DNA from 4 places in the Pseudomonas sp. GW823-FHT04A03 genome. Region 1 is predicted to be linked to each of the others. Evidence: predicted binding sites of a transcription regulator. Region 1 holds the regulator's gene; each other region holds the start of a gene.
The links. Region 1 encodes FliA, which starts transcription of late flagellar genes. Its sites were predicted from a motif close to CTAAAGTTTNNNNNNNNNNNGCCGNTAA; they were not measured.
Positions count from the first base shown of each region.

Region 2: AC1Q9F_RS02185 (methyl-accepting chemotaxis protein) is a predicted target of FliA. The motif match lies at 1,059-1,086, and genes of this name have one in related genera.
Region 3: AC1Q9F_RS16480 (methyl-accepting chemotaxis protein) is a predicted target of FliA. The motif match lies at 1,756-1,783, and genes of this name have one in related genera.
Region 4: AC1Q9F_RS12345 (methyl-accepting chemotaxis protein) is a predicted target of FliA. The motif match lies at 1,358-1,385, and genes of this name have one in related genera.

Region 1 covers NZ_JBXAIV010000011.1:109,125-112,330, forward strand. The annotation lists gene flhF (flagellar biosynthesis GTPase FlhF) at 1-357, shown strand, start outside; gene fleN (flagellar synthesis regulator FleN) at 471-1,301, shown strand; gene fliA (RNA polymerase sigma factor FliA) at 1,298-2,038, shown strand; gene AC1Q9F_RS23405 (chemotaxis response regulator CheY) at 2,206-2,577, shown strand; gene AC1Q9F_RS23410 (protein phosphatase CheZ) at 2,596-3,206, shown strand, end outside.
Region 2 covers NZ_JBXAIV010000001.1:507,190-510,395, reverse strand. The annotation lists gene AC1Q9F_RS02195 (DUF1294 domain-containing protein) at 1-82, opposite strand, end outside; gene AC1Q9F_RS02190 (undecaprenyl-diphosphate phosphatase) at 79-909, opposite strand; gene AC1Q9F_RS02185 (methyl-accepting chemotaxis protein) at 1,214-2,848, shown strand; gene pnuC (nicotinamide riboside transporter PnuC) at 2,931-3,206, shown strand, end outside.
Region 3 covers NZ_JBXAIV010000005.1:344,727-347,932, forward strand. The annotation lists gene AC1Q9F_RS16470 (NorM family multidrug efflux MATE transporter) at 1-627, opposite strand, end outside; gene AC1Q9F_RS16475 (LysR substrate-binding domain-containing protein) at 785-1,705, shown strand; gene AC1Q9F_RS16480 (methyl-accepting chemotaxis protein) at 1,889-3,206, shown strand, end outside.
Region 4 covers NZ_JBXAIV010000003.1:551,555-554,760, reverse strand. The annotation lists gene AC1Q9F_RS12345 (methyl-accepting chemotaxis protein) at 1-1,322, opposite strand, end outside; gene AC1Q9F_RS12340 (M48 family metallopeptidase) at 1,586-2,404, shown strand; gene AC1Q9F_RS12335 (TMEM165/GDT1 family protein) at 2,449-3,033, opposite strand; yybP-ykoY riboswitch at 3,121-3,206, opposite strand, start outside.

The sequences.
Region 1 (3,206 bases):
CTGGCCGGTCGTGGCATTCGGTCGAAAAATTATCTGGTCCTGGCAACCACCAGCCAGAAACAGGTTCTAACCGCCGCTTATCACAGTTACAAGCGTTGCGGGCTGGCCGGGTGCATCCTGACTAAACTGGATGAGACGGCCAGCCTTGGCGAAGTGCTGAGCCTGGCGATCAGTCACGAACTGCCGGTCGCCTACCTGACCGATGGGCCGCGTATTCCGGATGATCTGCATCTGCCGCGCCGTCATCAACTGGTCAGCCGCGCCGTCAGTGTGCAAATGCAGGAAGAACCCAGCGAAGAAGCCATGGCTGACATGTTCGCTGATATCTACCACAGTCCGACCAAGCAGGTTGGCTGAGGTAATGAACCGTTTTTGTACCTACATCGATGGTCTGCCATGCATTGTTCCGGTTGTGAACGCGCAGCCAGTAATGTGGCCTCCGTCTATGCAAGACAAGGTAAAGAAATAACATGGGCAGCATGCATCCCGTACAGGTGATCGCGGTGACCGGCGGCAAAGGTGGCGTCGGCAAGACTAATGTGTCAGTGAACTTGTCCCTGGCCCTGGCAGAGCTTGGCCGTCGGGTCATGCTGCTGGACGCCGACCTGGGGCTGGCGAACGTCGACGTTCTGCTGGGCCTCACACCCAAACGCACCCTGGCCGACGTGATCGAAGGCCGCTGCGAGCTGCGCGACGTGCTGTTGCAAGGCCCCGGCGGGATCCGCATCGTGCCGGCCGCTTCCGGCACCCAGAGCATGGTTCACCTGAGCCCGGCCCAGCATGCCGGCCTGATTCAGGCGTTCAGCGACATCGGCGACAATCTCGATGTACTGGTGATCGACACCGCTGCGGGTATTGGTGACTCGGTAGTCAGTTTTGTTCGCGCAGCCCAGGAAGTGTTGCTGGTGGTCTGCGACGAGCCGACCTCGATCACCGACGCCTACGCGCTGATCAAGCTGCTCAACCGCGATTACGGCATGAACCGCTTCCGCGTCCTGGCCAACATGGCCCAGAGCCCGCAGGAAGGTCGCAATCTGTTCGCCAAGTTGACCAAGGTCACGGATCGCTTCCTCGACGTCGCCCTACAATACGTCGGCGCAGTGCCCTACGACGAAAGCGTGCGCAAGGCGGTGCAGAAGCAGCGTGCGGTCTATGAAGCCTTCCCGCGTTCCAAGTGCGCACTGGCGTTCAAGGCGATCGCACAGAAGGTCGACACCTGGCCGCTGCCCGCCAACCCGCGCGGTCACCTCGAATTTTTCGTCGAGCGCCTCGTGCAGCAAACGGCAGGACCTGTGCTATGACCGCCAGCGGTATGAACCTTTACAAAAAGTCGGCGCGTGACGCGCAGTACGAGCTGATCGAGCGTTACGCGCCACTGGTCAAACGCATCGCCTACCACTTGCTGGCGCGATTGCCGGCCAGTGTGCAGGTCGAAGACCTGATCCAGGCCGGGATGATCGGCCTGCTTGAAGTCTCGACCAAATACGACGCCAGCAAGGGCGCCAGTTTTGAAACGTACGCGGGCATCCGGATCCGCGGTGCGATGCTCGATGAAGTCCGTAAGGGGGACTGGGCACCGCGCTCGGTTCACCGCAATACCCGTATGGTCAGCGACGCGATTCGCTCGATTGAAGCTAAAACCGGCCGTGACGCTAAAGATCACGAAGTTGCGGCCGAACTCCAATTGAGTCTCGACGATTACTACGGGATTTTGAACGACACCCTGGGCAGCCGGCTGTTCAGTTTCGACGACCTGTTGCAGGACGGCGAACACGAAGGGCTGCACGAGGATGGCGCCAGTGCTCATCTGGAGCCGTCGCGCGATCTGGAAGACGAACGTTTCCAGGCCGCGCTGGCGGACGCGATTGCCAATTTGCCGGAGCGTGAGCGACTGGTGTTGGCGCTGTACTACGACGAAGAGCTGAACCTCAAGGAAATCGGTGAAGTCCTTGGCGTCAGTGAATCGCGGGTCAGCCAGTTACACAGCCAGTGCGCGGCCCGCTTGCGGGGGCGTTTGGGGGAGTGGCGAGCGCGCTGAAGGCAGTGTGGGGACACTGCGAACGAGGCTGGTGCGGTGGTGAACGGCACCGGTCTTGCTCTGTTGTGCTCCAGACAGTCATCGAGTGTTTTGCCGGATTGATTGAAATGGCGCGTCCAGGTGCTGGACGCGTTTAAGACTGCTTGGAGGTCGAATTGAACAAAGACATGAAAATCCTCATCGTTGATGACTTCTCAACGATGCGGCGGATCATCAAGAACCTGTTGCGTGATCTCGGGTTCACCAACACCGTTGAAGCCGACGATGGCACCACCGCCATTCCGGTGCTCAACAGCGGCAGCATCGACTTTCTGGTGACCGACTGGAACATGCCTGGCATGACCGGTATCGACCTGCTGCGCCACGTGCGCGCCGATGAAAAGCTCAAGCACCTGCCAGTGCTGATGGTGACCGCTGAAGCCAAGCGCGAGCAGATCATCGAAGCGGCCCAGGCCGGCGTTAACGGCTATGTGGTCAAACCTTTCACGGCCCAGGCGTTGAAAGAAAAAATCGAGAAGATTTTCGAACGCATCGGCTGATGAACGCGCGGGGGAGCTATGGAGCATAAAGAATCTTCACAGGGCGACTTCGAGTCGACCCTGAAAAAACACGCGGTCGAACTGGTCGAAAGCCTTGAAAAGGGCAGGTTCGGCGACGCTGTGCAACTGATCCATGAGCTCAATCAGACCCGTGACCGTGGCCTGTACCAGGAAGTGGGCAAGCTCACGCGTGAACTGCACAGTGCGATCGTCAATTTCCAGATCGATCCGCACATGCCGCAGGCTGAGGAAGTGTCGCAAATCACCGACGCTACCGAGCGCCTGGGCTACGTGGTCAAACTGACCGAAGCTGCCGCCAACCGCACCATGGATCTGGTGGAAAGCGCGACCCCTGTGGTCAATGGCCTGGCTGACGAAGCCCAGGCCTTGAGCGCCGATTGGGGCCGCTTCATGCGCCGTGAGGTCGGGGCTGAAGAGTTCCGTGAACTGGCGCGCCGGGTTGACGGTTTTCTGGCACGCAGCAGCGCGGACAACCGCGCGGTGTCGAGCAATCTGAACGACATTCTGCTCGCCCAGGATTACCAGGACCTCACAGGCCAGGTGATCAAGCGCGTGACCCAATTGGTCACCGAAGTCGAAAGCAACCTGCTCAAGCTCGTGCTCATGGC
Region 2 (3,206 bases), on a different contig from region 1:
GCACCACCAGCTTCAATTTCAGATGCTGGATATTGCCACCGGAAGAACCGCGATCCGGGCGGCGTGCGCGGGAATCACTCATGCCTTGGCTGCTGTCCAGTCGACCCAGCCGAACTGCCAGGTCGCCAGAATCACCAGACCGAAGATGATCCGATACCAGGCGAACGCCGCGTAGCTGTGGCTGCCGATGAACTTGAGCAGGCCGCGCACCGCGATCATGGCGAAGATGAAGGCCGTGACAAAACCAATGGCGAACACCGGGAAGTCTGCCGGAACGAAAAGGTCGCGATACTTGTAGCCCGAATACACCGCCGCACCGACCATGGTCGGCATCGCCAGGAAGAACGAAAACTCGGTGGCCGTCTTGCGCGACAGGCCGAACAACAGGCCACCGATGATGGTCGAGCCGGAACGCGAGGTGCCGGGGATCATCGCCAGGCACTGGGCGAAGCCGATCTTCAGTGCATCCGTCCAGCGAATCTCGTCGACCGTTTCGGCGTGAACTTCATGCTGACGCTGCTCGGCCCACAACATCACGATGCCGCCTACCACCAGCGCAGCGGCAACTGTGATCGGGTTGAACAGGTAATGGTGGATCAGGTCGGCGAAGATCACGCCCAACACCACGGCGGGCATGAAAGCGATCAGCAGGTTGACGGTGAAGCGCCGCGCACTCGGCTGGGTCGGCAAGCCGATGACCACGTCGAGAATCTTGCGCCGAAACTCCCAGACCACCGCGAGAATCGCGCCGAGCTGAATGATGATGTTGAACGCCATGGCCCGCTCGCCTCCGAAATCGAGCAAGTCGGCAACAATGATCTGGTGTCCGGTACTGGAAATGGGCAAAAACTCCGTCAGCCCCTCTACAACTCCAAGAATTAGTGCCTGCAAGGCCGTCCAAAGATCCATCAATCCCCCAGAGAGCGATGCTCAGTGGCATGCTCCGATAGTATTTTTTTACGTTCACTTCGTTCAGCGTAGCTAGTTGTAGCTGTACCGATTCCGCACGCGCAGGATCCACACGAAACAGTCAAAATTCCGTGAAAAATCAATTCGGATTCAGGTTTTCACGCGCGGAGCCGAAATCTTAACAGACAAGCCGTAATAGCGCTGCCGCGTTCTACGACTTGGGTCGCGTATGCCCGATCACTGAAACGTGGTTGGATGCTGGCGGTGGTTTATTACAAGAAAAAGAATCCGGAGTGACAGCGTTATGAACAGCTTGCGCAGTGTGTCGATCAGCCGACGCTTGTGGCTCATCTTGATTGTGGCGGTAGTCATGCTGCTGACATTGGGCGTGTTGATGCTCAAGCAGATCCACGATGACCTTTACCACGCCAAGGCCCAGAAAACCCAGCATGTCGTGCAGACCGCCAGCGGTTTGCTGACCTACTACCAAGGCCTCGAAGCAGCAGGAACCCTGACCCGCGATGTGGCGCAGAAACAGGCGCTGACCGCGATTCGTGGCCTGCGTTATGACCAGAATGATTACTTCTGGATCAACGACCTCACGCCCGTGATGGTCATGCACCCGACCAATCCGAAGCTTGAAGGCCAGAACCTTTCGGCGATCCGCGACCCGGACGGCTTTGCGGTGTTCAACGAAATGGTCGCCATCGCCAAGGCCAAGGGCGCCGGCATGGTGGATTATCGCTGGCCCAAGCCCGGCGCCAGTGAACCGGTGGCCAAGACTTCCTATGTGAAACTGTTCGAGCCGTGGGGCTGGGTGATTGGTTCGGGCGTGTACGTCGACGATGTGCAGGCCGAGTTTCAGGGTCAGGTGATCAAGGCGTCGGTGGTCGGGCTGGTCATCGCGGTGATCATGGCCCTGCTGGTGATCCTGATTGCCCGCAGCATCGTCCGTCCGTTGCAGGAGACCGTGAACGCCATGGCCAACATCGCCAGCGGCGAGAGCGATCTGACCCGCAGCCTCGACACGCATGGCCAGGATGAAGTCACCCAGTTGGCCCATCACTTCAATGCCTTCACCACCAAGCTGCGCCGGGTGATCGCTGACTTGCAGGTGTCCGCCAGTGCCTTGGGCCAGTCGTCCAGCGAACTGGGCAATGATGCGGCGCAGGCCCAGCAACGCAGCCAGCAGCAGTCGCAGCAGATGGAACTGGTGGCCACTGCAGTCAACGAAGTGACCTACGGCGTGCAGGACGTGGCGAAGAACGCCGAACATGCCGCCAGCGAAATGCGTGACGCCGAGGCCCAGGCCCAGCAAGGCCAGGTGAATATCGACAGCAGCCTGCAACAGATCGACAAGCTGTCCGGCACCATCGATCAGGCCGTCGAAGTCATCCGCACTCTGGCGACCGAAAGCACGCAGATCGGCAGTGTGCTGGAGGTGATTCGCTCGATTGCCGAGCAGACCAACCTGCTCGCCCTCAACGCCGCGATTGAAGCAGCCCGCGCCGGTGAACAGGGTCGCGGTTTTGCCGTAGTAGCTGACGAAGTGCGTTTGCTGGCACAGCGCACGCAGAAGTCCACGGCGGAAATCCAGACGATGATCGAGCGCCTGCAAAATCATTCCGAAGCCGCCGTGAAAGTGATCGGCGACAGCAGCAAGGCCTCGCAACTGACCATCGAGCAGGCCGGTCTGGCCAGCGCGAGCCTGAACGCCATCGGCCAGGCACTGCGCAACCTCAATGGCCTGAACGCCTCGATTGCCAGCGCAACGCTGCAACAGGCGCACGTGGTCGAAGACATCAATCAGAACGTCACCCAGGCGGCGGGTTTGTCCCACAGCACCGCGCTGGCGGCCGAACAGTCGAGCCTGGCCAGTGTGCACCTGGGCGAGCTCAGCGAGCAGTTGAACGGTTTGCTGCGTCAGTTCCGCGTCTGATAGCCCTTGCAGGTGGGAACGCGTTTCCCACCTGTTTTTCGGTACAATCCGCTCCCTCTTCTATTCCCCCCAAGGATCCTGCATGTCCGGGCTTGAACTGTTTGCCGCCGCTCTCGGTGTGATCGCCGTGTGGCTCACGGTCAAACAGAATCCGTGGTGTTGGCCGATCGGGCTGGTCATGGTGTCGCTCTACACCTGGGTCTTCTTCGAAGTGAAGCTGTATTCGGACATGCTGCTGCAGGTGGTTTATGCCGGGCTGCAAGTCTATGGCTGGTGGCAATGGACGCGGGCCGGGACGATGCATGACGGGCGCGAGGTCACCCGGCTAGACAATCGCTCGATTGCGCAGGGCTTGGCC
Region 3 (3,206 bases), on a different contig from region 1:
TGCCAGCGCCAGTGCCATGCAGTTGGCGACAATCGCCGTGACCAGGCCGATACCGGTCAGCCCGAGTTTCGGCAGGCCGAACATGCCGGTGATCAGCGCGTAATTGAGCAGGAAGTTGGCCACCGTGCCGGCGAGGCTGATGACCATCACCGGTGTTGCCCGGCCGATGGCGCTGGTGAAACCGCGCAGGGCCATGAAGCTCAGGTATCCGGGCAGGGCGAACGGCAAGGCGATCAGAAATTGCCCGGCGGCGTTGACGTTGGTCTCGGTCTGGCCGAACAGCAGCAACACCGGTTTCAGATTCCACAACAGCAAACCGGCACCGAGCGCCATCAGCCACGCCAGCCACAGCCCGGCCTGAGTCAGGCGGGCGGCGCCGATGATGTCGCCGGCGCCCTGACGAATCGCCACCAGGGTGCCGACCGCCGCGATCACGCCGATGCAGAAGATCGACACGAACGAATAACTCGCTGCGCCCAGACCGCCACCGGCCAGCGCTTCGGGGCTGAGGCGGGCCATCATCAGGGTGTCGGTCAGCACCATCAACATGTGCGCCAACTGCGAGGCGATCAACGGCCCCGCCAGCCGCAGGATGGCCCAGAGTTCGGTACGCACAGGACGCTGCATGTTTTCACATCCTTATAAAAGAGAGAGCAAGTGACCGTCGATTCTCAGGGTTTGGCGCGGGTTGCACAAAGGGATAAAAAGGATGGGTGGCATGATTAAAACTCATCCTGCCGCGATTCTGCTAAGTTGGCTCAATCCCGCCATTGGAGCGTTGTGCATGTCCCGTCGTCTTCCACCCTTGTATGCCCTGCGCGCATTCGAAGCGGCGGCACGCCACAGTTCGTTCACCCGGGCCGCCGAGGAATTGTCGATCACTCAAAGTGCGGTTAGCCGACATATCCGTACGCTGGAAGAGCACTTCGCCTGCCGCTTGTTCCATCGCAGTGGGCGCAACCTGCAACTGACCGAGTCGGCACGCTTGCTGCTGCCGGGCATCCGTGATGGCTTTGCCGCGCTGGAACGGGCCTGCAATACCTTGCGCGCCGAAGATGACATCCTGCGCATGAAAGCCCCGTCGACCCTGACGATGCGCTGGTTGCTGGCGCGGCTCAGTCGCTTCCGCCATCTGCAGCCAGGCAACGAGGTACAACTGACCAGCGCCTGGATGGACGTGGACTCGGTGGATTTCAACAACGAACCGTTCGATTGCGCGGTGTTGCTCAGTGACGGGCATTTCCCGCCGGACTGGGAAGCCAGCCTGCTGTTTCCAGAAGAGCTGATTCCGGTCGGCGCGCCGAACCTGCTCAACGATCAGCCGTGGGACGTGGCGCGGCTGGCCAGCGCCGAGCTGCTGCACCCGACGCCGGATCGCCGCGACTGGCGCAGCTGGCTGGAACACATGGGGCTGTCGGATCAGGTATCGCTCAAGGGCGGGCAGGTGTTCGATACCCTGGAACTCGGGATGATTGCGGCGGCTCGGGGCTATGGGGTTTCCATGGGCGATCTGCTGATGGTGGCCGAAGACGTTGCCCAGGGACGCCTGAGTCTGCCGTGGCCGACGGCGGTCGCCAGCGGACTGAATTATTACCTGGTGTGGCCAAAGACCCGTCCAGGAGGTGAACGTTTGCGCCGCCTCAGCGACTTCCTGCAAGGCGAAGTCCGCGCCATGGCGCTGCCGGCGGTCACGCGCTTGAGCTGAAACGTTCGAGCCTGCACAATGCCGGCCTTTCGCTATACCCCTGCTGATCGCTCAAGTATTCGGTTTTACCGCCGAATACGTGCATGTGGAACCGTCGTGCCGGTCTCCACGATTCACCCCCACTATTAGAAAATTTCCGAGTCGGGATCAAGGAGGATCCCGTGGCTCGGCCAGGAGCTGTCCATGTCTCAACCTCGCGCTCGGATCGCCTCGCAGCTGGGCCTCGCGCTCGCCGTGATACTGGCGATAGTCATCAGCGGCAGTACGGTGTTCGCCCTGCGTTCGCTGGACACCGCCAACCTCGCCACCCGTGAAGAACACCTGGCCAGCGAGGCACGCCTGCTCGCCGATCAGCTGAGCACTTTTCACGGCACGCTGCGTGAAAGCACCCAGCGCCTGAGCGGGTTGTTCGAGAAGCGCTTCAGCGCGGGCCTGAGCATTCACCCGAGCGAGCCGGTCAATGTCGCGGGCACCCAGACTCCGGGCCTGCACCTGGGCAGCGAAGTGTTGAACAACAACTTCAAGGAAGTCGACGAGTTCAAGCAGATGACGGCGGGTGTTGCCACGCTGTTCGTGCGTAGCGGCGAAGACTTTATTCGCGTCAGCACCTCTCTGAGCAAACAAGACGGCACCCGCGCCATCGGCACCGTGCTCGACCACGCCCACCCGGCCTATGCGAAATTGATGGCGGGGCAGGGTTACGTCGGTCGCGCCTTGCTGTTCGATCGCTCCTACATGACTCAGTACACCCCGGTGCGTGACAGCGGCGGCAAGGTGATCGCGGTGTTGTTCGTCGGTTTCGATTACACCGATGCGCAGAACGCCCAGTTCGCCAATCTCAAGCGCTTCCGCATCGGCCAGACCGGCTCGCTGGCGCTGCTGGACGAAAAGAACCAGTGGCTGGTGGCGCCGGCCGGCGTGCAGGCGCTGGATCAAGCGGTTCCAGTGATCAATGGCCTGGCGAAAGCGCCGGGTAAAGGACAGTTCTGGAGCGACAAGTCCGAAGACTTCTACAGCATCGCCGTGCCGTTCGAAGGCGGCCCGTGGTCGGTGGTGGCGAGCATGCCGAAGGCCGAGATCCGCGCGGTGACCTGGAGCGTCGGCACTCAGCTGGCCATCGGCAGTCTGCTGGCGATGTTGCTGGCGGTCGGCTCCGTGGTCTGGTTGCTGCGCAGCAAACTGGCGCCGCTGGGTGATCTGGTGCGTCAGGCCGAAGCCTTGGGCGCCGGTGATCTGAGTGTGCGTCTGAGCGTGTCGAGCAATGACGAGATCGGCCAGTTGGCTCGCGCGTTCAACCAGATGAGCCAGGCCCTGTCGACCATGGTCGAGCACATTCGCCGCGCCTCGGAAGAGGTCAACCGTCGGGCTCAAGCCCTGTCCGGGCTGTCCGGTGGCGCGTATGAAGGCATGGAGCAACAGTCTGGCGAAATCACCAGCATGGCCGGCGCGGTTGAAGAGTTCTCCGCTACGTCGCTGAACATTGCCGACAACATGGGCAACA
Region 4 (3,206 bases), on a different contig from region 1:
GACGACACTACCTGCGTGATCATCCCCTGCAACTTGGCGAGGAAGGTATTGAAGCCTTTGGCGATGGAGCCGAGTTCGTCATTGCGATCACTGGTCAAGCGACGGGTCAGGTCGCCTTCGCCCTGGGCAATGTCGTCGAGCATGGTCACCATTTGCTTCAGTGGGCGAGCGATGCCGTGGCCCACCAGCCAGATCACCAGCAAGCCGAGACCGGCGATGATCAGGCCGACCATGGCCATGCCGAAGGTGTCGGATTTGCGCTGGGCGTCGAGGTCGCCTTGCAGCTTTTGCAGGTCGGCCATTACCGCGTCGAGCGGCAGTTGCAGCATCAGTGTCCAGCGCGCGTCGGTCTGGCCGATGCCGAACGGCAGGTACAACTCGATCCGGCCTTGCTCTTTATTGACGGTGTAAGTCACTTCGCCGCGCTTGAGCTTGGCCATGTTGGCAATCTGCTGGGCGTCGAGAATGTCGCTGACTTTCTCGCCGAATTTGCTCGGATCCTTGGTGTAGGCGACGATCCGGCCGTTGCCGCCGATCAGGGCCATCTGTCCGGCGCCGCTGTACAGTTTCTGGTTGGCGCCCAGGAGCATTTCCTGGATGAAGTTCACCGACAGGTCGGCGCCGACGATGCCCTGGAAGGCGCCGTTGAGCATGATCGGTTCAATAAAGGAGGCGAGCATGACGATCTTGTCGCCGACCTTGTACGGGGCGGGATCGATCACGCAGGATTTTTTGGTTTCCTTCGAGCACAGGTAGTACTCGCTGGCGCGCACGCCGGTGGACAGGACTTTCTGGTCGTCGACGTCCACCAGTTTGTCCAGGCCGAGGGTGCCGTCGTCGTTGCGGAACCACCACGGCAGGAATCGCCCGTTGGCGGCGTCGATGCCGACCACGCTGGTGCCGACGTAGGTTGCATCGTTGTGATCCAGTGCGTTCTTTTCCCAACCGATGTAGGTGCCAAGAATCTTCGGATTTTTCTCGACGTTTTCCTTGATCAGGCTGATCAACTGCTCACGGCTGACGGTCAGTCGCGGCTGGCCATCGGCGCCCGGCGTGCCGAGCAGGGCGTTGACGCGTACCAGTCCGCCGGCGATCAGCAGCGGCGCTTCCAGTTCACGCTGGATCTGGCTGACCTGGGTCTGCGCCAGCGATGTCAGGCGCTGTTCGATCACTTGTTCGAACTGGGCCTGGGTCCTTTGCTGGACCATTTCCTGGGTGCGGGCACCGGAGAATAGCGCGTACAGCACCAGCGCGGCGACCACGCTGAGTACGATGGCGCCAGCCAGGGCGGCCACGGAAAACTGGATCGACTTGAACTTCATGGGAGCTCCGCACGCGAGAGGACGTCTGCGCTGCTGTATCGGCAGCCACTATTGCGCCATGAGGCAAAGTGCGTGCAATTGAAGCCGAATGTCGCAAATGGATCAGTGCACGACGCAGTTGCAGAGGGCTTGGCGCTGGATGTGAATTTTTTCCTACAGGGCTGACGGGAGTGTTCTGAAAACAGGTGCAACACGTCCGTTGTATCTGGCGTCGATACAATTACCCGCCTAGGATACGCGGCAGGTTTTCAGGGAGCTTTTGAATGAACAAGACATTGGTTGTAAGTGCACTGAGCGCAGCGCTGTTGCTGGCCGGTTGTCAGTCGGTCAACACCACCAGCGGCGGTGCCGTGGGCGTGGAGCGCAAGCAGTACATGTTCAGCATGCTGTCCTCGCAAGAGGTCGACCAGATGTATGCCCAGTCCTATCAGAAGACCGTGGGCGAGGCGTCCAGCAAAGGCGTGCTGGACAAGACCAGCAACGATGCCAAACGCATTCAGGCCATCGCCAACCGGCTGATCGCCCAGGCACCGAATTTCCGGCCGGATTCGGCGCAGTGGAAATGGGAAGTGAACCTGATCAAGAGCGACGAGCTCAACGCCAACTGCGGTCCTGGCGGCAAGATCATTTTCTACACCGGGCTGATCGACAGCCTGAAACTTACTGACGATGAAATCGCCGCGGTCATGGGCCATGAAATCGCCCACGCCCTGCGCGAGCACGGTCGTGAAGCAATGTCCAAGGCCTACGGCATCGAAATGGCCAAGCAGGGCGCCGGTGCGTTGCTCGGCCTGGGTCAGGACAGCCTGGCGCTGGCCGACACCGTGGCCAACTACGGCATGACGCTGCCCAACAGCCGCGCCAACGAAAACGAGGCTGACCTGATCGGTCTGGAACTGGCAGCTCGTGCCGGCTACAACCCGAATGCCGCCATCACCTTGTGGAACAAAATGAGCAAGGCGTCCGAAGGGGGCCCGCCTGAGTTCATGAGTACTCACCCGGCTTCGGCCAGCCGGATCGCTTCGCTGGAAGCGGCCATTCCGAAAGTCATGCCGCTTTACGAGAAAGCGCCCAAGTCCTGAAACCATGATCGCTCCCGCACTCGGTGCGGGAGCGATCTGCCGGATCAAACCCAGCCGCTGCTCTGCATCGCCTTGTACACCGCGACGATAGCCAGGATCAGGAACGCCGAGGCCGCCAGTCGACGGATCAGGGTCAGCGGCAGTTTTTCTGCTGCAAAATTACCCGCCAATACCACCGGCACGTTGGCGATCAGCATGCCCGCCGTTGTACCGATGATCACCAGCCACAGCTCCGGGTACTGCGCTGCCAGCATCACCGTAGCGATCTGGGTCTTGTCACCGATCTCCGCGAGGAAGAACGCAATCAGCGTGGTCAGGAATGGCCCGAACTTGCGGGCAGTGCTGGCTTCATCGTCGTCCATCTTGTCCGGCACCAGCGTCCACAGGGCGGTGGCGGCGAAGCTCGCGGCAAGAATCCAGTGCAGGACCGAATCGGAGAAGAAACTGCCGAACCAGGCGCCGACCGCACCGGCTGCCGCGTGGTTGGCCAGGGTCGCAGCGACGATGCCGGCAATGATCGGCCAGGGTTTGCGGAAGCGAGCGGCGAGAATCAGCGCGAGCAGTTGCGTCTTGTCGCCGATTTCGGCCAAGGCAACGATTGCGGTGGGAACGAGTAACGAGTCCAGCATCAGGATTTCCTAAGGGGCGGGTCGACACGGCTATGACACGTACAGCCTTCCCGCCCCGGGTAAGGTGTGCGTGTCATAGGTCTTGTCAAACCCTGCGATCCGTCTGGTGCGGACGCTTGGGTCGCATACGCCATGATCTGAGGATCAAGTATGTTGACGTATGCCGGACGAGC